Regions from separate parts of the Winogradskyella sp. SYSU M77433 genome, predicted to be linked through region 2. Evidence: riboswitches for the same ligand, from Rfam matches in the RefSeq annotation. Region 2 holds a riboswitch; the other holds the start of a gene.

Region 1 (11,931 bases), on a different contig from region 2:
TTATCACCTGTAGTATAAGGTTTTTGAATAGAACGTCCTGTTGGAGTATAATATCTTGAAACTGTAAGCCGAACCGCACTTCCGTCACCTAATGCCATTTCACGTTGCACTAAACCTTTACCGTAAGACCGTCTTCCGACAATAATACCCTTATCGTTATCTTGTAAAGCGCCAGCAATAACTTCGCTTGCAGAAGCAGAATTTTCATTTATAAGAATATAAATTTCACCATCTTCAAAATCCCCTCGCTTGGTTGCATAGGTTCGTTCCTCTCTTCCCTTCTTATCTCTAGTAAATAAAATTAGTTTATCATCTTCTAAAAATTCATCAGCAATTTGCTCTGCTATACCTAAAAAACCACCTGGATTATCTCTTAAGTCTAAAGCTAATTTTGTAGCTCCCTGTTCTTGAAGCTCATCAAGGGCATCTTTAAATTCATTAAACGTAGATTCTGCAAAACGATTGATTTTAATATAACCTAAGTTATCCGTAAGCATGTAAGCCGCATCAACACTTTTGATAGGAATGTCTTTTCGCTTTACAGTGAACTCAAGCAAATCATCTTCACCTTTTCTGAATACAGTCAATTTTACCTTAGTGTTTTTATCGCCCTTTAGCTTTTCTGTAATAAGATCGTTAGTGATGTTTTTTCCATAAAGCGTGTCACCATCTGCCATCAATATTCTATCTCCAGCTATAATTCCAGCGCGCTCACTTGGACCACCTTCAGTAGGTTTTACTACAGTTATAGTATCTCTATAGGTGTAAAAATTTATTCCGACACCTACAAAATCACCTTTCATGTTTTCTGTAATGCGTTCTAAATCTTCTTTTGGAATATAAGTAGAATGTGGATCGAGATTATCTAAAATTCCATTAACAGTAACATCTACAATACTATCTGTATTTACATCATCTACGTACTCGTAGTCTATGTAATCTATAAGCCGATTTATTTTATCCTTTTTACTATTCGTGGTAAAAAGATTATCTGAAGTATCTGTAAAGTTTAATTTTCCACCAATAACAACACCTGCTGCAATTGCAACACCAATAATTAGTGGTATGTATTTATTTTTTGTGGCCACTAGGCTTTTAAGTCTTCTATTTGTACAAGTTCTATACCTGCTTTTGCTAAAAATTGTAATCCAGAGTCATCTTTGTACCCTTGCTGATATACAACACGAATTATGCCAGCTTGATGAATAAGCTTACTACATTCCTTACATGGAGATAAAGTAATGTACAAAGTAGCCCCTTTAGCCGATTGTGTTGATGAAGCTACTTTTAATATCGCATTGGCTTCAGCATGTAAAACATACCATTTGGTATATCCTTCTTCATCTTCACAATAATTCTCGAAACCTGTTGGTGTACCATTGTAACCATCTGAAATAATCATTCTATCTTTTACAATGAGTGCTCCTACTTGCTTACGTTTACAATGTGATAATTTTCCCCATTCTTTAGCTATCCTAAGATAAGCCTTATCATAACGCAATTGTTTAGTCTTGGACATATATAAATATTAGGGCACAAACGTACCATCTAAGTAACGAATATAAAAGGATAGTATTTTATAAACAATTCGCTACCAGTTAAAGTTTTATCAAACTTTCGTCTTAATTTAACAATTCGCTATGAATTATCATGGGAATTACAAGCCCTATAACTATAGAAGAAAGAACCATTACCCAATCTCTACGCGAAAATCTAAAAATAGTTTGACATAAAAAACCTATGAATAAAACGACAAAAACAATGATTATTTGTGCGATTTCTATTCCTAAAGCAAACTCTATTAAAAGTTCTAGCCTATTCTGTGATTGCCCTGCAAACATTTTAAATTCTCTCGCAAAACCTAGTCCATGAATAAGACCAAAAAATAATGTGGAGAAAAACAGTAAGCTTATTTTACTGTTTCTTTCTTTTTTGCCAGCAGTAAACACATTATAAATAGCGGTTATCAATATCGTTACAGGAATCAAGAATTCCACTAATGAACCATTCACACTTACAATACCATAAGATGCTAATACAAGTGAAAGCGTATGTCCTAATGTAAATACTGATACTAATAACAGTACACGTTTCCAATCCTTAAAAAGATAAGGCACTGCTAATACCATTAAAAAAAGGACGTGGTCATAACCATCGAGGTCTAAAACATGATTAATGCCATACTGAACATTAAACCAAAAGTTATCTAACATAATTAATTCGTTTGGGTAAAACCAAAGATATAACTAATACTATTCAATCAAAATAAAGAGAATAAAATTTGTTTATTCTTATTTTCTTTCAGAGTTTTGTGCTTTCAAAGTTCAAACAACTTATTGAGATGTTATCAAGAAAGGTGGAGGGATTAGACCCTTTGAAGCCTTAGCAACCCTTAGACTTACTAAGAAGGTGCTAAATTCTACTTGATTTTTTGATCCATTTATCAAAAAATTAGATAGATAACTAAAACAAAATATGCATTTCCGCATTATTATTTCTTTATAACATTTCCTATTAAGCACGTCTAAACATGGCGCTTTGGGCTTTTGGTTTTACCAAATACATAAAATTTAATAGAAAATGAATTCTAAACATATAGAAACTGCCGCAATTCGCACTCAAATAGAGCGCACACAGTTTTTAGAACATTCTAACCCTTTGTATCTAACATCGAGTTATATTTTTGAAGATGCTGAAGATATGCGCGCCTCTTTTGCAGACGAAAAAGAGCGTAATATTTATAGTCGATATAGTAATCCTAACAGCTCTGAATTTGTAGAAAAAATATGCCAAATGGAAGGTGCCGAACGTGGCTATGCATTTGCAACTGGTATGTCTGCTGTGTTTTCAACATTTGCTGCTCTTTTAGATTCAGGTGATCATATTGTGTCTTGTCAGAGTATCTTTGGTTCTACCCAGACTTTGTTTAATAACATTCTTCCTAAGTGGAATATTTCAACAAGCTACTTTAGAATAAATGAAATTGAACGTATTGAAAATTTAATTCAGCCTAACACCAAAATTCTTTATGCTGAGAGCCCAACAAACCCAGCTGTTGATATACTAGATTTAGAACTTTTAGGTAATATTGCTAAAAAACATAATCTCATTTTTATTGTAGATAATTGCTTTGCAACTCCCTATTTACAACAACCCATTAAGTTTGGTGCAGATTTGGTCATTCATTCAGCAACAAAACTTATTGATGGACAAGGTAGAGTTCTTGGTGGCGTAACTGTTGGTAATGCTGAGCTTATTCAAAAAATCTATTTGTTTTCAAGAAATACTGGTCCGGCGCTTTCACCTTTCAATGCTTGGATTTTATCAAAAAGCCTAGAAACCTTACCTGTAAGAGTAGAAAAACATTGTGATAACGCATTGAAAACAGCTAAGTTTTTAAAGAATCACGACAAGGTAAACTTTGTAAAATACCCCTTTCTGAAATCTCATCCTCAACATGAATTAGCAAAAAAACAAATGAAATTCGGTGGTAGTATTGTCGCTTTTGAAATAAAGGGAGGCATTGATGCTGGCAGAAACTTTTTAAACAGCATAAAACTCTTGTCACTATCTGCTAATTTAGGAGATACCAGAAGTATTGTTACGCATCCTGCATCAACAACGCATGCTAAACTATCGGAGGAAGATCGCCTAAAAACAGGTATTTCAGGTGGATTAATACGTATTTCTGTTGGCTTAGAACATGCCGAAGATATTATTAACGATTTAAAACAAGCTTTGAAGTAATGCCAAACATAAAAGAAGAAATACAAAAACGAATTTTAGTACTTGATGGAGCAATGGGTACTATGCTTCAGCAATATAAATTTACTGAAGAAGATTTTCGTGGCGAGCGATTTAAAGATTATCCAACGCCATTAAAAGGCAATAACGATTTGCTGTCTTTAACACAGCCAGAAGCAATTGCAGAAGTACATCGTAAGTATTTTGAAGCTGGTGCAGATATCGTTGAAACCAACACCTTTTCAGGTACATCAATCGCTATGGCAGATTACCAAATGGAAAATTTGGTTTATGAATTAAATTTTGAGTCCGCTAAAATAGCCAAACAAGTTGCGGAAGAATTTACTAAGCAAAACCCTGAAAAACCTCGTTTTGTAGCTGGTAGTATCGGTCCAACAAACCGTACCGCAAGCTTAAGTCCAGATGTAAACAGACCAGAATTTCGTGCTATTACTTTCGAAGAATTGCGAGTAGCTTACAAAGAGCAAGTCGAAGCTTTAATAGATGGTGACGTAGATGTTTTGTTAGTCGAAACCATTTTTGATACGCTTAACGCAAAAGCAGCATTATTTGCTATAGAAGAAGTAAAAGAAGAACGAGATATTGATATCCCAATTATGGTGTCTGGAACAATAACAGATGCATCAGGAAGAACATTGTCAGGACAAACGGTAGAAGCTTTTTTAACTTCAGTATCTCATATCCCATTGTTAAGTGTTGGTTTTAATTGTGCATTAGGTGCAGAACAATTACAATCGTATTTAAAACGCTTATCCGACAAAACTGAATTTCATACTTCTGCACATCCAAACGCTGGATTACCAAACGCGTTTGGTGAATATGACCAATCACCAGAACAGATGCAACAACTTATAGAAAACTATCTAAAGGATAACTTAATCAATATTATTGGTGGTTGTTGCGGCACAAGTCCTGAACACATTAAAGCTATTGCTGAAGTGGCTAAAAAATATAAACCTAGACAAGTAGTTGTTGGTGTTTAGTTTATTGTATTTAGTATTAAAGAAGAAAGAATTATGAAGAATTATACAGATTTAGATGTTTGGAAGATTGCAAGAAAATTGGTGAAGACTGTTTACAGCTTGACGTCTCAATTTCCAAATACTGAAATATATAGTCTTACAAATCAAATTAATAGAAGTGTAATTTCAATCCCTTCAAATATTGCTGAAGGTATAGGAAGGCAATCAGATAAAGAGACTATTCAATTTTTATATATCTCAAAAGGTTCTCTTTTTGAACTCGAAACTCAGTTGTTTCTAGCTCATGATTTAGAATATATTTCAGAAAAACAGCTTTCAGAAGTTTTAGAAGAGATTACTTCTGTAAAAAGATTATTAAACGGATTCATTAATTATTTCAAAAATAAAAAGTAATGATGAATTCAACCAAACACCAAACACCAAACACCAAATACTTACAGTTATCAGGTTTAGAACCATTAATTGTTACACCAGAAAGTAATTTTATAAACGTTGGTGAGCGCACAAACGTAACAGGTTCGCGTAAATTTTTACGATTAATTAAAGAAGAAAAATATGACGAAGCGCTAGATGTAGCAAGAGAACAAGTTGAAGGCGGTGCGCAAATCATAGATGTTAACATGGATGAAGGTATGTTAGATGGCGTTTACGCTATGACTACCTTTTTAAATTTAATAGCTTCGGAACCTGATATTGCACGTGTTCCAATTATGATTGATAGCTCAAAATGGGAAATTATTGAAGCTGGTTTGCAGGTTGTGCAAGGGAAATCGGTTGTAAATTCTATCAGTTTAAAGGAAGGTGAAACTGAATTTATTCGTCAAGCTAAACGTATTAAGCGTTATGGTGCAGCAGTTATTGTGATGGCTTTTGATGAGGTTGGTCAGGCAGATACCTTTGATAGACGCATCCAAATCTGTGAGCGTTCCTATAAAATATTAGTGGACATTGTCCACTTTCCACCTCAAGATATCATATTTGATCCTAACATTTTTCCTGTGGCGACAGGTATGGAAGAACACCGAAAAAACGCACTTGATTTTTTCAATGCGACCAAGTGGATTCGAGAAAATTTACCTCACGCAAACGTGTCTGGTGGCGTTAGTAACGTGTCGTTTTCTTTCAGAGGAAATAATACCGTAAGAGAAGCGATGCATTCCGCTTTTCTTTACCATGCCATTAAAAACGGAATGAATATGGGTATTGTCAACCCAACCATGTTAGAGGTTTATGATGAAATTCCGAAAGAATTATTAGAACGTGTTGAAGATGTGTTATTAGACCGACGTGATGATGCAACTGAAAGATTATTGGACTACGCCGAAACTGTAAAAGGCAATAAAAAAGAAGCCGATAACGCGATTCAAGAATGGCGAAATGAAGCTTTACAAAACCGAATTACACACGCTTTAGTTAAAGGTATTGATGCTTTTATTATTGAAGATGTAGAAGAAGCACGAAAATCTGTCGCTGCACCAATAGAAGTTATTGAAGGTCATCTAATGACTGGAATGAATGTAGTTGGCGACTTGTTTGGAAGCGGAAAAATGTTTTTGCCTCAAGTGGTAAAATCTGCAAGAGTGATGAAAAAAGCAGTAGCCTATCTTCAACCATTTATTGAAGCTGAAAAAGATGGAAAACAAGAGTTTGCAGGAAGAATATTGATGGCAACTGTAAAAGGTGACGTTCATGATATTGGGAAGAATATTGTTAGCGTTGTTTTAGGCTGTAATAATTTCGAAATTATTGATTTAGGCGTTATGGTTCCGCCAGAAAAAATCATAGAAACGGCAAAAAAAGAAAACGTAGATATTATTGGATTAAGCGGATTAATCACACCATCATTGGATGAAATGGTAACCATTTCCAAAGAAATGGAAAAACAAAATTTTAAGATTCCATTAATGGTTGGTGGAGCTACAACATCTAAAGCACATTCGGCTGTGAAAATTGCGCCACATTATAGTAACACAGTTATTCATGTTAACGACGCATCTCGTGCAGTAACGGTTGTTGGTGATTTGTTACAGAAAGACAACCAAGTATTTAAATCGCAAATAAGAGAAGAATATGATGCGTTTAGAGAAAAATTTCTAAACAGAACAAAGCAAAAAGAATATATTTCTATTGAAGAAGCGCGACAAAAAAAGTTTAAAATTGATTGGAATACTACTGAAATTATAAAGCCAAATCAATTAGGAATTCAAGATATTCAAGATTTTGACATCACACTTTTATATGACTATATCGATTGGTCACCATTTTTTAGAAGTTGGGATTTACATGGTAAATTTCCTGAGATTTTAGAAGATGAAGTGGTTGGTAAACAAGCTTCCGAATTGTATAAAGATGCCAAAGTATTGCTACAAAAAGTGTTTGATGAAAAGCTGCTGAAAGCAAAAGCAGTTTTTGGGTTATTTCCTGCAAATTCAGTTAACAATGATGATATTGAGGTGATGATCGAAGATTGTCATGCTGAACTTGATTCAGCATCTCAAAAAAACTCGGTGAAGTTTCTAACACTGCGTCAACAACTCAAAAAAAGAGAAAGTGTTCCAAATTTCGCATTAGCCGATTTTATCGCGCCAAAAGACACAGGAATTCAAGATTACATCGGTTGTTTTTGCGTGACTACAGGTTTTGGAACCGAGCAATTAGCCAAAGATTTTGAAGCGAATCACGACGATTACAATTCCATAATGATTAAAGCATTAGCCGACAGATTAGCCGAAGCATTTGCAGAGTATTTGCACCAAAAAGTGCGTACAGATTTTTGGGGTTATGCATCTAATGAAAATTTAAGCAATCAAGAGTTGATTAAAGAAGCCTACAAAGGTATTCGTCCTGCGCCAGGTTATCCAGCTTGTCCAGATCATTTAGAGAAAAGGACCATTTGGGACATTTTAAAAGTTGAAGAAATCATTGGTGTAAAATTAACCGAAAGTCTAGCCATGTGGCCAGCAGCGAGTGTAAGTGGTTATTATTTTGCAAATCCTGAAGCTAAATATTTTGGTTTAGGAAAAATCACCGAAGATCAATTAGAAGATTACGCAAAAAGAAGAAATATTAGCAAAGAAGACGCTGAAAAATGGTTAAGCCCAAATTTGGTTGATAGTTTATAGTTGTTTGTTTTTAGAAATAACTAAACACTAATCACCAAAAACTAAACACTAACAATGAAAGTAACAGAACACATAAAAAACGCCAACGGAAAAACCTTGTTTTCGTTTGAGATTATTCCGCCAAAAAAGGGTAATAGCATACAGCAATTGTATAATAATATTGATCCTTTAATGGAATTTAAACCGCCTTTTATTGATGTGACAACGTCTAGAGAAGAGTACGTTTATATTGAAAAAGAAGGACTTTTAGATCGGAAAATTACACGTATGCGACCAGGAACGGTTGGGATTTGTGCGGCGTTAAAACATAAATACGATGTAGATACAGTACCGCATGTGTTGTGTGGCGGATTTACAAAAGAAGAAACAGAATATTTACTTGTAGATTGCCATTATTTAGGAATCAATAACGTGATGGCGTTACGTGGCGATGCAATGAAACATCAGCAGTATTTTGAGGCTTGTAAAGGCGGACATCAGTTTGCGAAGGAATTGGTAGGACAAATTCAGAATTTAAATAAAGGTAAATACCTTCACGATGTTATTGAGGTTGATGATAAAGCAGATTTTTGCATTGGTGTTGCTGGTTATCCAGAAAAACATATTGAAGCACCATCTTTAAAAACCGATTTAAAACGCCTTAAAGAAAAAGTAGATGCTGGTGCAGATTATGTTGTAACACAAATGTTTTTTGATAATAAAAAGTATTTTGAGTTTGTAGACGCAGCAAAACAAGAAGGTATAAATGTGCCAATCATTCCTGGTATAAAACCCATTGCTGTAAAACGTCATTTACAGTTATTGCCACAAGTATTTAAAATAGATTTACCAGAAGATTTAATTGATGCAGTTGATAATTGTAGCACTAACGAGCAAGTAAGACAAGTTGGTATCGAGTGGGCAATTAACCAATCTAAAGAATTACAAAAAGCTGGCGTGCCCGTATTGCATTATTATTCTATGGGAAAAAGTGATAATATTAAAGCGATTGCCGAAGCGGTATTTTAAAAAAAGAACGCTAATTCTTTTTTACAAGTACATTCATTGTTAAACCTAAAAACAATAAGAAGTATTCCAACCAAACTCCAAACGGTATAGCTTTCATCAAACCATACTAAACCGAGAATAATGGTGAAAATAACTTCTAAATATTTAAAAGGAGCTATTTGATTGGTTTCTGCTATTTGCATGGCTTTAGTCATGTAGAGTTGTCCGAAATATCCAAAAACACCTAAACTCATAAGTACTAGCCATTCTGTACCAACTGGAGTAATCCAAACATGTATAGATAATAATCCGCCTATTAGAGTTGAAATAAGCATAAAGTAATTAACCACAACTACTGGGTGGTCATCACTTCCAATTTTTCTAATAGATATATAAACTAAGCCCGCAAAAAAAGCCGATAAGAAAGCGTAAAGAACACCTTCTAGTTCTAATTCGGAATCCAGACCTTTTAGAATTATGACACCTAAAAATGCTATGGCAAAAAACAACCATTGCACTGGTTTTACTTTTTCTTTGAGAAGTACTAAACCAAAAAAAGTTGCGAAAAAAGGAGATATGTATCGAATAGACACTGCTGTTCCTGAAGCAATATATTTTAAGGATAAAAAGAAAAGCATCATAGATATGAGTCCAAAAATACTTCGTAATATCAACAGTCCTCTTCGGTTTCCTGCTAAAGAAATTTTATTCTTAAATAAATAAGGTAGTGTAAAGAATAAAGAACCTAAGGATCTAAAAAAAACAATTTGAAAAACATTGAAGCTGTCAAGTGATTTAACAAACAGATTCATACATGTAAATGCTGAAGTACAGATAAACATATATTGAATTGCCTTTTTCAATAGTCTAGGCTTTTTTCGTAAAAGTATCCATAATCTCCATTACTGAAAGCCCTTCATCTGCAGTGCAAGGATTATCTTTTTTACCTAAAAAATAATCCACTGTATTTTGAATCATTGGTTGCTGAATATGCTTAGGATTTTCAAATTGAAAAGTAGTCGTTTCACCATCAGTATGAAGCTCTACTTTATCACCAAAAAATGAAAATTTAATATAGCCTTTGGTTCCAGAGATTAAACATTCATCTTTCTTGTTAGCTTCTGAAACATTGAAACTCCAAAGACCTCTAAACTGAACTCCACTTTCAAATTCTATTATGCCATTTACTGTCGTAGAAACGTTAGGAATTGCTTCTGAGTTAAACCCTTTTACCCATTTTGCTTTTCCAAACCATTTCAACATTAAATCTATTTGATGTGGTGCTAAATCATGAAAATATCCTCCTCCTGAAATTATAGGATTTAACCTCCAATTATCCTCTGTATTGGCAATTATGTTGTTAGTTCTTGGCTGTAAAATTTGAATATCAGCATAAATAATATCTCCGATAACACCTTCTTTTAAAAGTTGTTCTACCTTTAAAAAAGCTGGCAGTTGCCTTCTGTAATGTGCTACTGTTAATTTTGAATGACTTAATTCTAAAGCTTCACACAATACTCTCGCCCCTTCTGAATTTAATGTCATTGGCTTTTCCAAATACACATTTTTGTTATGCTTCAGAGCTTCTATGGCATAAGACAAATGTGTTGAAGGAGGAGTTGCTATGTAAACCGCATTAATTTCTGGATGATTCAAAATAGATTCAGCAGTATCAAAAAATAATGGCACGTCATGTCTTTTGGCAAAATCTTGTGCTTTTTCCTTATTTCTGCGCATTACAGCTAGCAAAGAAGAATTTTCGCAAATCTGAAATGCAGGACCGCTTTTTATTTCAGCAACATCACCACAACCGATAATTCCCCATACAACGTCTTTCATATATAATGCGTTCTTTTGGTTTCGGTAAAGATAGTCCTTTGATAGTTATTCAATATTCAAAAGACTCATTAAACTACTATGTGAAAGTTGTTTTATTTCTTCTGGTGAATGATTAAGATTGAGTTGTAGTAACTCTAAAGGAATTGAAGAATTGTTGTAGCTTACTTTGCTTTTATTTTCTGTAGAAACAATAATAACTCCATCAATAGAACCATCATTTAAGCTATTAATGTAATCTTCTTCCTTTGTAGGTGAATTAAATGTTTGGTATAATAAAACCCTATAACCAAATCCCTCTGCTGATTGCTGTAAATAACAAAGAGCTTGGTTATAAGATTTTTGAGTGACCTCAGGTAAAACTATAGCTATAGATTGCGATTTTTTTATTCTCAAAGCAACAGCATAATTATTGGGTACATAATTAAACTTTTTTGCAATTCCTTTAATAGCATTTCGTGTCTCTATACTAATATCTTGCTTGTCGTTCAAAGCTTTTGAAACTGTTGACACAGAAAAGCCAGACATTGAAGAGATTTCTTTTATAGTTAACGTAGAGGATTTCAATTTCTAAATAATTATCTAAGTGATTTAATAATGTCTAAAGCATTTTTAGTATCCGACTCAATCTTTGCTAAATCGTAATTACCATCAGCATTTTTAGCGATTAATTTTGAGCCCATCCCAACACAAGTTACTCCAGCTTTAAACCAACCTTCTAGGTTTTCTTTAGTTGGAGATACACCACCTGTAGGCATAATGCTTGTCCAAGGTTGAGGTCCTTTTATTGCCTTAACAAAGTCTGGTCCGTAAATACCACCTGGGAATAACTTTACAACTTCACAACCAAGTTCTTCTGCTCTACAGATTTCAGTTAAAGAACCACATCCTGGAGACCACATTACTTTTCTTCTATTACAAACAATAGCAATGTCTTCTCTTAATACAGGTGTAACGATAAAGTTAGCACCAAGCGCCATAAAACGAGACGCAGATGCAGCATCGGTAACAGAACCAACACCCATTATCATTCCTGGAAGTTCTTTAAGAACATATTTGTTTAACTCACCAAAAACTTCGTGAGCAAAATCTCCTCTTGCAGTAAACTCAAGTAATCTTGCGCCACCATCATAAACAGCCTTAATTACTTTTTTACTTACTTCGATATCTGAGTTATAAAACAACGGTACTAAACCGGTTTGTTTCATAACATTTACAACTTCTATTCTTGAATAATT
Region 2 (11,931 bases):
AGGAAAAACCTACTTGCCTATTTTCTTAAATGAATCTGTAAAGAAAGTTTATGGAGACAATATTATCAACAAAAAGCGTGAAGATCTTGTAGGTAATAAAAATTCAGGATTTAGTAATAATCAAATCATTATTGATTTTATTGAAGATTTATATTCAGATTTTAATGTTTACGATAACTACTTAAAGTTTTTCGATAAGAGTTTTGTAAGTCCTTTGAGCCGTACAGGAATTCAAACCTACAATTATGTGCTATCCGATAGCGCTTATATTGATAACAAATGGTGCTACAATATTATCTATTATCCAAGACGAAAAAATGAACTCACTTTTAAAGGTGATTTTTGGGTTAATGATTCTACTTATGCCATAAAAGAAATTAACCTACAAGCTTCAAAAAGTGCCAATATAAACTGGGTTAAAGAAATTTATATAGAGCAAGAATTTGAAGTGCTCAATGATTCTTTATTTCTGATAAAACGCGATTACTTCTTGTCTGATTTTGCTCTGAATAAAAAGGAAAAATCAAGAGGTGTTTACGGAAAGCGAACTACGTTGTACGATAATTATAAATTCAATGAGTCAAAGGATAGAGACTTTTATGACAAAGAGGTTTATAATTATGATGAAGACGTTTATAACAGAGAAGATGATTTTTGGGAAGAGAATAGGTTAGAGGCTTTAAATAAAGATGAAAAAGGTGTGTATAAAATGTTGGACACACTTAAAACAGTTAAAAAATTTAAGCGTCTCTATAATTTAGGAAGCATTTTAGCTTCTGGCTACATAGAATTTCCGAGTATAAATTTCGATTATGGGCCAATCTTTTCAACTTTTGGTTATAATGAAGTTGAAGGTTTACGACTTAGAACAGGAGGAAGAACTTATTTTGGACCAAATGATTTATGGAGATTAGAAGGCTTTTTGGCTTATGGCTTTAGAGATGATAAATTTAAATACGGTATTTCAGGAAAGTGGTTGTTAGATAAAAAGAGTCGTTTAACCATTTTTGGTGGTAATCGTAGAGATATTGAACAAATAGGGGCAAGTCTTACCAGCTCTACAGATGTTTTAGGTAGAAGTTTGGCATCCTCATCGGTTATAACAACGGGAACCAATGATAAGCTTACCAACATTAATCTAGTCAATTTAGGGCTGTCTATTGAGCCACTCAGAAATTTTGAAATGCGACTCGATGGTAGTTTTAGAACTTTGAGTTCGGCATCTCCAACTTTTAGTTTAGATTATAACGATCCTGAGTCACCAACAGGAGTTTCTTCAGAAGTTGAGCAGTTTGAAACACGTTTTTCTTTAGCCTATTTCCCTAAGCGACAAATGACAGGTTATGGAGTGGAGCGTAAAGAGCGAAACGATGATTACGCTAGACTGTTTGCTCAGATCAGTCGAGGTGATAGAGATTGGTTAAGTAGTGATTTTGACTATACAAAGCTTCAGTTTTCTTATATACAACCATGGCAAGTAGGTGGCTTTGGTAGATTAACAACATCTATTGAAGCAGGAAAAACTTTTGGTGAAGTGCCTTTATCGTTACTAAATGTGGTACCTGGTAACCAAACCTATTTTTCTATATATAATACGTTTTCTCAGTTAGATTTTTACGAGTTTGTAACAGATACTTATACCTCAATGCATATAGAACATAATTTCAACGGACGTATTTTTTCAAGAATACCTTTTTTGAAGAAATACAACTTGAGAGCTATTATGAGCTTGCGCGGTGTTTGGGGTGAATTATCAGATGAAAATATAGCTTTGAACACTACAGGAAATCCAGTTGAAATTCCTTTAATGGCACCAGATAAGGATATTTATTATGAGTACAGTTTTGGTGTGGCAAACATTTTTAAAATCCTTCGAATAGATTTTAATTTTAGAGGAAATTATCTTGATAATCCCGACGCCAGAAGATTTGGTGTTACCGGTAGTTTTGGTTTCTACTTTTAAGATAAATCCATCAATATTCTGTTTTGTCTTCTTTTTTTGCCCATTCTTTAAATGGTTGGATAGCTATATCTCTTGCTAGTTGAATAAATGGAATACTTCTTTTTTCGTAAGGAAGAGGAATTTCTTTGTAAATAAACGCGTCATCAAAACCAATATTGGCAGCATCTACCTGATTACTTCCGTAATAAACCTTGTCTGGTCTGGCCCAATAAATAGCGCCTAAACACATTGGGCAAGGTTCACACGATGTATAAATTTCGCAACCTTCAAGCTGAAAAGAATCAAGATTTTTACAAGCATCTCTTATTGCGGTAACTTCAGCATGAGCAGTTGGGTCATTAGTTGAGGTAACTTTGTTGTTGCCGCGACCTACAATTTTCCCGTCTTTAACAATAACGCAACCAAAAGGGCCGCCTTCATTATTATTCATACCTTTTAAAGCAGTGTTAACTGCTTCTTGCATAAAATATGCTTTCTTATCCATATACTTATTTATTTAAGACAAAAGTATAATAAGCAGTTAGAAATCGCTACAATAAGTAAAACATTAGTTAGGTGAAATGTGCTTAAGCCACAAATTGTCTTAATGTATTGCTGATGGTGTTTACTTTAGGTTTGAAAATTGGTTTTAAAAAACGCGAAAGTTGGTCAAATTCAATTAAAAAAGCATCATGCCCATGAATAGATTTAATTTCACTGATATAAACATTATCCTTAATGCTTTTTAATTCCACGTAGGAATTCCAATTTTCCTCAGGTTTAAAAAATAAATCAGAATTTATGGTAACAATATGTATGTTGGACGAAATTTTTGAAGCAACATCTAAAAAGTTATCTCTTCCTTCTGTAATATCAATAGTTTTCAATATTTGGTTCATCATCTTGTAAGCAGAAAGGTGAAAGCGATTATTTAAATTATCACCATGGTAGTTGAGCCAAGATTCTATATTGTATAAACCAGATTCAGTTTTTGTTCTGTTGAATTTATCCTTCAAGGAATCAGGTGTACGATACAGTGTCATAGCATGCATCCTAGCATCTGATAGCGGTTGACTAGAATGATTGAGAATAGCATCTTGAATATGGCAATTAGCAATAAGCCAATCTGTAGATTTCCAATCTGTAGCAATAGGAATAATGTTTTCTGCTAAATTTGGTTTTAACGCAGCTAACTCCCAAGCAATGCCACCTCCTACGGAGCCTCCAATGATAGCAAAAAGCTTGTCGATACCTAATTTTTGTAATCCAATTGCAAATAACTGAGCAATATCTCTAGCTGTAAAGTCTTTGTAGTTATCTAAAAGATGTTCTCCTATGTTCTCAAACCCATTACCTGGAATATTAAAGGCTAATATGCAATAGGTGTCTGTGTCTATACACTTGTTTTTTCCAATTAAATCATTCCACCAACCTTTCTCTCCAATAACATTTGAATTTCCAGTAAGTGCATGGTTAATCATTATGATTGGTGCTTCATTTAAGTTTTTTCCAAAGGTTTGGTAAGACAAATTAATACTCGTGGTTTTACCTGTAGATGTGGTGTATTTAGGAATGTTTATGTAATGTAAATTTTCCATTTCTATTTTTAATAGGTTAAACAGATGTCTTGCTAAGACAAGACATCTGTTTTCTAATAAACAACACTAATTAAAGACTAATTTTGAAGCGACTTTTTCTTAATAACAACAGAAAAAGCTTCTTTTAAATCGGCTTTTAAATCATCAATGTTTTCTAAACCAACAGATAGTCGTATTAAGTCTTTAGTAACTCCTGTAGCTTCTTGAGCTTTGTCACTCAGTTGTTGATGAGTTGTACTTGCAGGGTGTATAATTAAAGATTTTGTATCACCAATGTTGGCAAGTAAGGAGAATAGTTTTGTGGTGTCTGCAATAGTTTTTGCAGATTCGTAGCCTCCATCTACACCAAAGGTTACAATACCGCTTTGTCCTTTTGGTAGATATTTATCAGCAAGTTTTTTGTATTTGCTTGTTGCTAATCCAGGATAATTCACCCAATTTACTTCAGGTTGTTCTTGTAGCCATTTCGCTAATTCCAAAGCATTTTGACTGTGCTTTTTTATACGCAATTCTAAGGTTTCTAGTCCTTGAATAATTTGAAAAGCATTAAAAGGGCTTAATGTTCCACCATAATCTCTTAGGCCTTCTACTCTAATTTTGGCAATAAATGCAGCAGCTCCTAGAGCTTCGCTATATACCAAACCATGATATCCTGGTGACGGTTCTGTAAATTCAGGAAATTTACCGTTTGTCCAATCAAAAGTACCAGCATCAATAATAATTCCACCAAGAGATGTACCATTACCATTGATGTACTTTGTTAGAGAGTGAATAACAATATTGGCACCATATTCAATAGGGTTCAGTAAATAAGGAGTGGCCACTGTATTGTCAACAATCAAAGGAACCTTATGAGCTTTAGCTTCTTTAGAAATCGCTTCAAGATCTAAAACATCGAGCTTAGGGTTTCCTAAAGACTCAATAAAGAATGCTCTTGTATTTTCTTGCGCTGCTTTTTGAAAGTTTTCAGGGTCAGAAGGATCTACAAAAGTTGTTGTAATTCCATGTCTTGGAAGGGTTACACTCAATAAATTATAAGTGCCACCATATAAACTACTCGATGCAACAATATGGTCTCCTGCTCTTAATAAGGTTAGTAACGTTGTTGAAATTGCAGCTGTACCAGATGCTGTTGCTACAGCGCCAATACCACCTTCAAGGTCTGCTAGACGTTGCTCTAAGATGTCGTTTGTAGGGTTGTTTAATCTTGTGTAGATAAATCCTGGGACAGAAAGGTTGAAACGCCCTGCAGCATCATCGGCATCATTAAATACGTATGATGTGGTTTGGTAAATAGGAACTGCTCTGGTTCCGCCATTTTTACTAACATCGTGTCCTGTGTGCAACGCTTTTGTTGCGAATTTTTGTGTACTCATTTTTCTAAGTTTTTGAGTTAATAAATAAATTAAACCAAAAGCCAAATAAGCTTCGATTGAAGCGTACTTAATAGAAAAATGTTAAAAAGAAAATGCTAATTACAGATGAGTGATTAGTCTTGAGTTATCTATCTAAATTGTTCGATAAATGAATCGAAAATAAAGTAGAATTTAGCACCTTCTCAGTAAGTCTAAGGGTTGCTAAGGTTTCAACGGGTCTATTCCCTCCACCTTTCTTGATAACATTTCAGTAAGTTTTGAACTTTGTGAGTACAAATATTGCAATACAAAAAATTAAAATCCAAATATTTTAGTGATTTTATATATTTTTTATGAGAATTTTAAGCTCAAGGCGCGTATCTAGTCAAGTATTTTTGGTTTATAATGTCGCTAACAGGTTTGTTTTCAATTTTACTTTCAAGCCAAGAAATAATGTCTAAATACAGAAATGCTCGTCTCTCGTAAGGATGATCTTCGTAAGTTTTTAGAGTGATTAATAATTCTTTGAAAGCATCCTTTAAATCATGAGGATAAATGTGTTGTAAATTCTTGATGAACTTTATCATTTCCTTTTGTACCTCGTGCAAATCATTCATTTTTATTAAGAATTTATAGGTGCTTCTTAATAGAGTTTCTAAGTGATAATCAAGTCCAGCCTCATAATGTGCCACCAAGTTTAAAACTCTTGAGAAACAAAGTAAATCCTCTCTCATAGAAAGTGATTTATTCGAAATGATTTTATCTAAATATCTAATACATTCTTTGTTGTTTCCTGCTCCAAAATGTAAACTAGCAAACTTGTAGTAGAAAATCATTTTATGATGTGCATCTATTTTATCTTTAAAGGTTTCTAGTTCTTTTTCTATCTTAGGAATTAGCTCTAAACCTTCTTCAAAACTACCATCAATAAAATGAGCATTTATGTTATGAAAGTTGGTGTAAAGAAAAACTAGTGATGCTACATTTTCATCCTTAGGAAATTTAGGGTGATTTACTGTGGTTTTAAATTCTTCTAACTTCTGAAGGAATTTAGGCTTATTTCTAATGTAGAATATAGCTTCTAAAAGATAATTATTACCCTTTAAAAAGAAAACTGGATTCAGGTGAATCATGCCTGTATTTTGATAAAATAAGTCCACCCATTTCGAAGCATATTTGTAACAACTCAAAAAGTCTTGCATTAAAAAACTATACCATAATTGCGCTTTGTAATACCACAATTTTTCTCTAAAGCCTACTTTATTGAAATTAAATTTAGGAAGCCTGTCATTAAAATATTTAGTTACTTTTTGGCTTTCTTCTTCATTCTTAACGTAACCAGTTTTTAGTATAGTACTGTAAAGTTGAAGTGATAAATTAGATAGTTTGCTGGCAATAACATTCTGGGCACTTAGGCTTTTGGCTTGCAATGCAAGTTCATCTGCTCTGTTACTAATGCTGCGTGTGATGTATTGTGACTCAATTATTTTTTCGAGCTCAACAATTTCAAAAGCAAGATTCTTTTCTTCATTAGTAATAGCAAGCTCTTTAGCTTTATCTAAAATTTTTAAACTTTGTTTGTATAAGCCTTTGTGGTATAAAATTGATGCAAAATCTAGCTGTTCTCTAATTTGCGAACGTATGTTTTGATGCGATGGGCTCAATTTTAAGCTGATTAAAATCTGTTTGTATAAATGCGCCTTTACATTGGCAAGTTGCTGCTTTTTTACAATGCCGCTTTTTACTATTGCAGCTTCATTATAACTAGAAGCTTTATCCAAAAAATTAAAAAGATTTAAAAATTTAGAATCCGAGTTTACGTCAAGTCTACCAACGTATAGCTTAAACTGACGTTTTTCTGATTTGGTGAGTGACTTCACAAGAGCGAATAAATTGTCTTTTTGGTCTTTAGTTATCAATTAAAAATCGAGTTATTAAATTGTAAATCAGTTAATTAATATTCGTTTTGGACTTTGGGCATCGTAAACTAGAGCGAAGACTTAGAGCCAAACTATTTTCAAAGTATAAATTCGTAAGACAATACTAAAATATATTTTAATAAATGTCAAATAACCATATTCAAATATTTGATACAACTTTGAGGGATGGTGAGCAGGTTCCTGGCTGTAAATTAAACACAGAACAGAAAGTTGTTATTGCAGAACAACTAGACCTTCTTGGAGTAGATGTTATTGAAGCAGGTTTCCCAGTGTCTAGTCCAGGCGACTTTAAATCTGTGGAAGCAATTTCGCAAATTGTAAAAAATGCAACAGTATGCGGATTAACTAGGTCTGTAGAAAATGATATAAAAGTAGCGGCAGAAGCGTTGAAATATGCTGTGAAACCTAGGATACATACAGGAATTGGAACTTCAGATTCTCATATCATTCACAAATTTAAATCTAATAAAGAAGATATAATTGAGAGAGCTTACAAAGCTGTAAAGTATGCAAAGTCTTTTGTTGAAGATGTAGAGTTTTATGCTGAAGATGCTGGTAGAACAGATAACGAATACTTAGCTAGAGTGTGCGAAGCAGCTATAAAGGCTGGTGCTACAGTCTTGAATATTCCTGATACAACAGGATATTGTTTGCCAAGCGAGTACGGAGCGAAAATCAAATACTTAAAAGAAAACGTAAAAGGAATAGAAAATGCTATACTGTCTTGTCATTGTCATAATGATTTAGGGTTGGCTACAGCAAATTCTATAGAAGGTGTAATTAATGGTGCTAGACAAATAGAATGTACTATTAATGGTATTGGTGAGCGTGCAGGAAATACTGCTTTAGAAGAAGTGGTGATGGTACTGAAGCAACATCCATACTTAAATTTAGATACTAATATCAACACATCAATGCTGTATGGTATGAGTCAATTAGTGAGTGATAGTATGGGTATTTATACACAGCCAAACAAGGCTATTGTTGGTGCTAATGCGTTTGCTCATAGTTCAGGAATCCACCAAGATGGTGTTATAAAAAACAGAGAAACTTACGAAATTATAGATCCAAAAGATGTTGGTGTTACCGAATCTGCAATTGTGTTAACAGCAAGAAGCGGTAGAGCAGCATTAGCTTACAGAGCTAAGAATGTAGGTTATGAATTAACCAAGCTTCAGTTAGATGAAGTGTATGCTAATTTCTTGGATTTTGCAGATAAAAAGAAAGAGATTGATGATAATGATATCCATCAAATTATTGAAACGAGTTCAGTCTATAAACAAATAATTTCAGCTTAAATGTCAAAAAAAACATTATTCGATAAAGTCTGGGATGCGCATGTGGTCAGTAGTGTAGAAAACGGTCCACAAATATTGTATATAGACAAACACTTAATTCACGAAGTTACAAGTCCGCAAGCTTTCAAAGAACTGGAAGATCGCGGAATTCCTATTTTTAGACCAGATCAAATTGTAGCTACGGCAGATCATAACACGCCTACCTTAAATCAAGATAAACCAGTAAAAGATGCGTTATCTAGACAACAGTTAGAGCAACTTTCAGAGAATTGTAAGAAAAACGATATTACCTTATACGAGTTAGGACACAAGTATAATGGCATTGTTCATGTAATGGCTCCAGAGTTAGGAATCACACAACCAGGTATGACTATGGTCTGTGGCGATAGCCATACATCAACACATGGTGCATTCGGAGCCATTGCTTTTGGAATTGGTACAAGTCAGGTAGCCCAAGTTTTTGCAAGTCAATGTTTGTTATTGACTAAGCCAAAAAGTCTTAGGGTTAGTGTAAATGGAAAACTAAAAAAAGGCGTTTTACCTAAAGATGTTATCCTGTATATCATTTCAAAATTAGGTACAAATTCTGGTACAGGATATTTCTGTGAATACGCGGGAAATGTCTTTGAAGAAATGAGTATGGAAGGTCGAATGACCGTTTGTAACATGAGTATAGAAATGGGTGCGCGTGGTGGAATGATTGCTCCTGACGAAACAACTTTTGAATATATAAAAGGACGAGAATTTGCTCCTAAGGGTGAAGATTTTGAAAAGCAAGTAGCGTATTGGAAATCTTTACCAACCGATGAAGGAGCGACGTTCGATAAAGAATATTCTTTTGATGCTGAGGACATAGAGCCAATGATTACTTATGGAACTAATCCAGGCATGGGTATAAAGATTACTTCTAATATTCCTAAAGAAGAAAATGCCTCGTTTAAAAAATCTTTGGCATATATGGATTTTGAAGCTGGTGAAAGTCTAATCAATAAACCAATTAACTACGTGTTTATAGGTAGTTGTACCAATTCAAGAATTGAGGATTTTAGAGTGGCTGCTTCTTTCATTAAAGGAAAACAAAAAGCGGATAATGTTACGGCTTGGTTAGTGCCAGGAAGTAAACAAGTAGAAGCTCAAATTATTGAAGAAGGATTAAAAACTATTTTTGAAGATGCAGGTTTTGAACTTCGTCAGCCAGGTTGTTCAGCTTGTTTAGCGATGAATGAAGATAAAATTCCACAAGGAGAATATTGTGTGTCAACATCCAATAGAAATTTTGAAGGACGACAAGGACAGGGTTCTAGAACTATTCTAGCTAGTCCATTGGTTGCTGCGGCAACTGCTGTTGCTGGAAAAATAGTGGATGTCACACAAGAAATAGAGGAAATGGAAGCTGTAGGTATTTAACTTACGGCTTTTAAGTTTAAGACCCTTTTCATTACACATTATAAAATTTAAAATAGTCCTAATCTTAGGAAATAAATATGGAAAAGTTTACAACATTAAAATCATCTGCCATTCCTCTAAATATTGAGAATGTAGATACAGATCAAATCATACCTGCGCGTTTTTTAAAAGCCACGGACAGAGAAGGTTTTGGTGATAATGTATTTAGGGATTGGAGATATAACAAAGATGGTTCTTTAAATGAAGACTTCGTTTTAAATGATTCAAAATACTCAGGAAGTATTCTGGTAGCTGGAGATAATTTTGGTTGTGGTTCTAGTAGAGAGCACGCAGCTTGGGCAATAACAAACTATGGATTTAAAGTCGTGGTTTCAAGTTTTTTTGCTGATATATTCAAAGGAAATGCTCTTAATAATGGCTTGTTGCCAGTTCAGGTTTCTGAAGAATTTTTAAATCAATTATTCAGTCAGATTGAAAAAGAACCAACAACAACTATAGAAGTTAATCTAGAAGATCAAACCATTTCTGTGTTAGGTTCTGATTTGTCAGAAACATTTGAGATTGATGCTTACAAGAAAACATGTTTAATAAACGGGTACGACGATATCGATTACCTTGTTAATAGTAAAGAATTAATAGAAGCTTTTGAAGCACAAAAAACATACTAATTACACTAATGAATTTAAATATAGCAGTTTTACCAGGTGACGGAATTGGTCCAGAGGTTACAAGTCAGGCAATTAAAGTTTTAAAAGCAATTGCGACAGAGTTCGATCATAATTTTAAGTTTACTAATGCAGATGTTGGTGCTATTGCCATTGATAAGTATAATGATCCTCTTCCAGAGGAAACGCTAGATGTTTGTATGTCTACTGATGCTATTTTGTTCGGTGCTATTGGTGATCCTAAATACGATAATGATCCAACTGCAAAAGTACGTCCAGAACAAGGCTTGTTGAAATTGAGAAAAGAATTGGGCTTGTTCGCAAATATTAGACCTGTAAAAGCATATGAAACCTTACTGGAAAAATCTCCTCTAAAAAGAAATATCATTGAAGGAACCGATATTAGCATTTATAGAGAACTTACAGGAGGTATTTATTTTGGTGAAAAACATTTGAGTGAAGACGGTAATGTAGCTTCAGATTTATGTGAATATTCACGAGAAGAAATAGAGCGTATAGCACATTTAGCATTTAAAGCAGCTCAATCTAGAAATTATAAAGTCACCTTAGTAGATAAAGCTAATGTTTTAGAAAGTTCAAGGCTGTGGCGAAAAGTTGTGGGCGAAGTAGCTGAACAGTATAAAGACGTGACTTTAGATTTTTTATTTGTAGATAATGCTGCGATGCAAATGATCCTAAACCCAAAACAGTTTGATGTTGTTTTAACGGAAAATATGTTTGGAGATATTATTAGTGATGAAGCTAGTGTTATTGGTGGATCTATTGGGTTATTGGCATCAGCTTCTGTTGGAGAAAAGTATGCAATGTTCGAGCCAATTCATGGTTCTTTTCCTCAGGCAAAAGGTAGAGGAATAGCAAATCCTATAGCGTCAATTTTATCGGCTGCAATGCTTTTAGAGCATTTTAATTTGCATAATGAAGCAGAATTGGTGAACTTAGCAGTAGAAAAATCGCTGAAATTACATATCAGTACTCCTGATGTCAACGAAAAGCACGACAATATCACCACAAATAAAGTTGGTGATTTCATACAGGATTTTATTCATAATCCTAATGACACGAATTTAAATTTTACAAATATCCATTTAGGACAATCTACAATCATATAAATTAGATGCCCACACAACCAAAACTTACTCGATTTAATCAAAATGTATTAGCCAAATATCAGATATATAACAGTATCTTTATGACGTTGCCCTTTGATAGTGTAACTAAAACAGGGGCTTTATTGCCTTTGTTTCATGAAACTTGTCATAAGGGATTTGCCAATCAGGAAGATCCAACTACGATAGTCAATACATTCTTCAAAAAATATCAGGCAAGGAGGTCAGAGGAAAGTCAAATCAATTTATTATTTCGTTTTATTCAATACATTGAAAGACAAGTAGTGCTTTTCGATGCTATTGAAGATGCTGCATTTCCGGTAGTGAACAATATGGATGGTATTGGTACGCTTAGGAGTTTGAAAGAATCTGTTATAGCGAATGATAAATTAGGAACGCTTCAAAAATATCTGGAAGAATTTAAAGTTAGAATTGTGCTTACTGCACATCCAACTCAATTTTATCCAGGTGCTGTTTTGGGTATTATTACCGATTTAACTGAAGCTATCCGAGAAAATGATTTGTTAAGAATTAATGATTTGTTGGCTCAGTTGGGTAAAACACCATTTTTTAAACATAAAAAACCAACACCTTATGAT

The links. Region 2 has a riboswitch for S-adenosylmethionine ahead of QGM60_RS02600 (O-acetylhomoserine aminocarboxypropyltransferase/cysteine synthase family protein). Riboswitches for the same ligand answer to the same signal wherever they lie in the genome.
Region 1: linked by a shared signal. The riboswitch ahead of QGM60_RS11705 (aminotransferase class I/II-fold pyridoxal phosphate-dependent enzyme) and the one ahead of QGM60_RS02600 (O-acetylhomoserine aminocarboxypropyltransferase/cysteine synthase family protein) in region 2 are both predicted to bind S-adenosylmethionine.

The regions. Positions count from the first base shown of each region.
Region 1 is NZ_JARYTG010000005.1:189,313-201,243, forward strand. Features, by position in the region: gene QGM60_RS11690 (S41 family peptidase) at 1-1,088, opposite strand, end outside; gene QGM60_RS11695 (dCMP deaminase family protein) at 1,088-1,519, opposite strand; gene QGM60_RS11700 (HupE/UreJ family protein) at 1,623-2,213, opposite strand; SAM riboswitch class I at 2,342-2,466, shown strand; gene QGM60_RS11705 (aminotransferase class I/II-fold pyridoxal phosphate-dependent enzyme) at 2,581-3,747, shown strand; gene QGM60_RS11710 (homocysteine S-methyltransferase family protein) at 3,747-4,748, shown strand; gene QGM60_RS11715 (four helix bundle protein) at 4,782-5,141, shown strand; gene metH (methionine synthase) at 5,144-7,870, shown strand; gene metF (methylenetetrahydrofolate reductase [NAD(P)H]) at 7,925-8,878, shown strand; gene QGM60_RS11730 (DMT family transporter) at 8,875-9,720, opposite strand; gene QGM60_RS11735 (Gfo/Idh/MocA family oxidoreductase) at 9,725-10,696, opposite strand; gene QGM60_RS11740 (LacI family DNA-binding transcriptional regulator) at 10,742-11,260, opposite strand; gene QGM60_RS11745 (bifunctional 4-hydroxy-2-oxoglutarate aldolase/2-dehydro-3-deoxy-phosphogluconate aldolase) at 11,272-11,931, opposite strand, start outside.
Region 2 is NZ_JARYTG010000001.1:604,811-616,741, reverse strand. Features, by position in the region: gene QGM60_RS02615 (DUF5686 and carboxypeptidase-like regulatory domain-containing protein) at 1-1,963, shown strand, start outside; gene QGM60_RS02610 (nucleoside deaminase) at 1,974-2,447, opposite strand; gene QGM60_RS02605 (alpha/beta fold hydrolase) at 2,530-3,540, opposite strand; gene QGM60_RS02600 (O-acetylhomoserine aminocarboxypropyltransferase/cysteine synthase family protein) at 3,618-4,916, opposite strand; SAM riboswitch class I at 5,038-5,162, opposite strand; gene QGM60_RS02595 (hypothetical protein) at 5,264-6,811, opposite strand; gene QGM60_RS02590 (2-isopropylmalate synthase) at 6,958-8,133, shown strand; gene leuC (3-isopropylmalate dehydratase large subunit) at 8,134-9,540, shown strand; gene leuD (3-isopropylmalate dehydratase small subunit) at 9,618-10,208, shown strand; gene leuB (3-isopropylmalate dehydrogenase) at 10,217-11,335, shown strand; gene QGM60_RS02570 (phosphoenolpyruvate carboxylase) at 11,341-11,931, shown strand, end outside.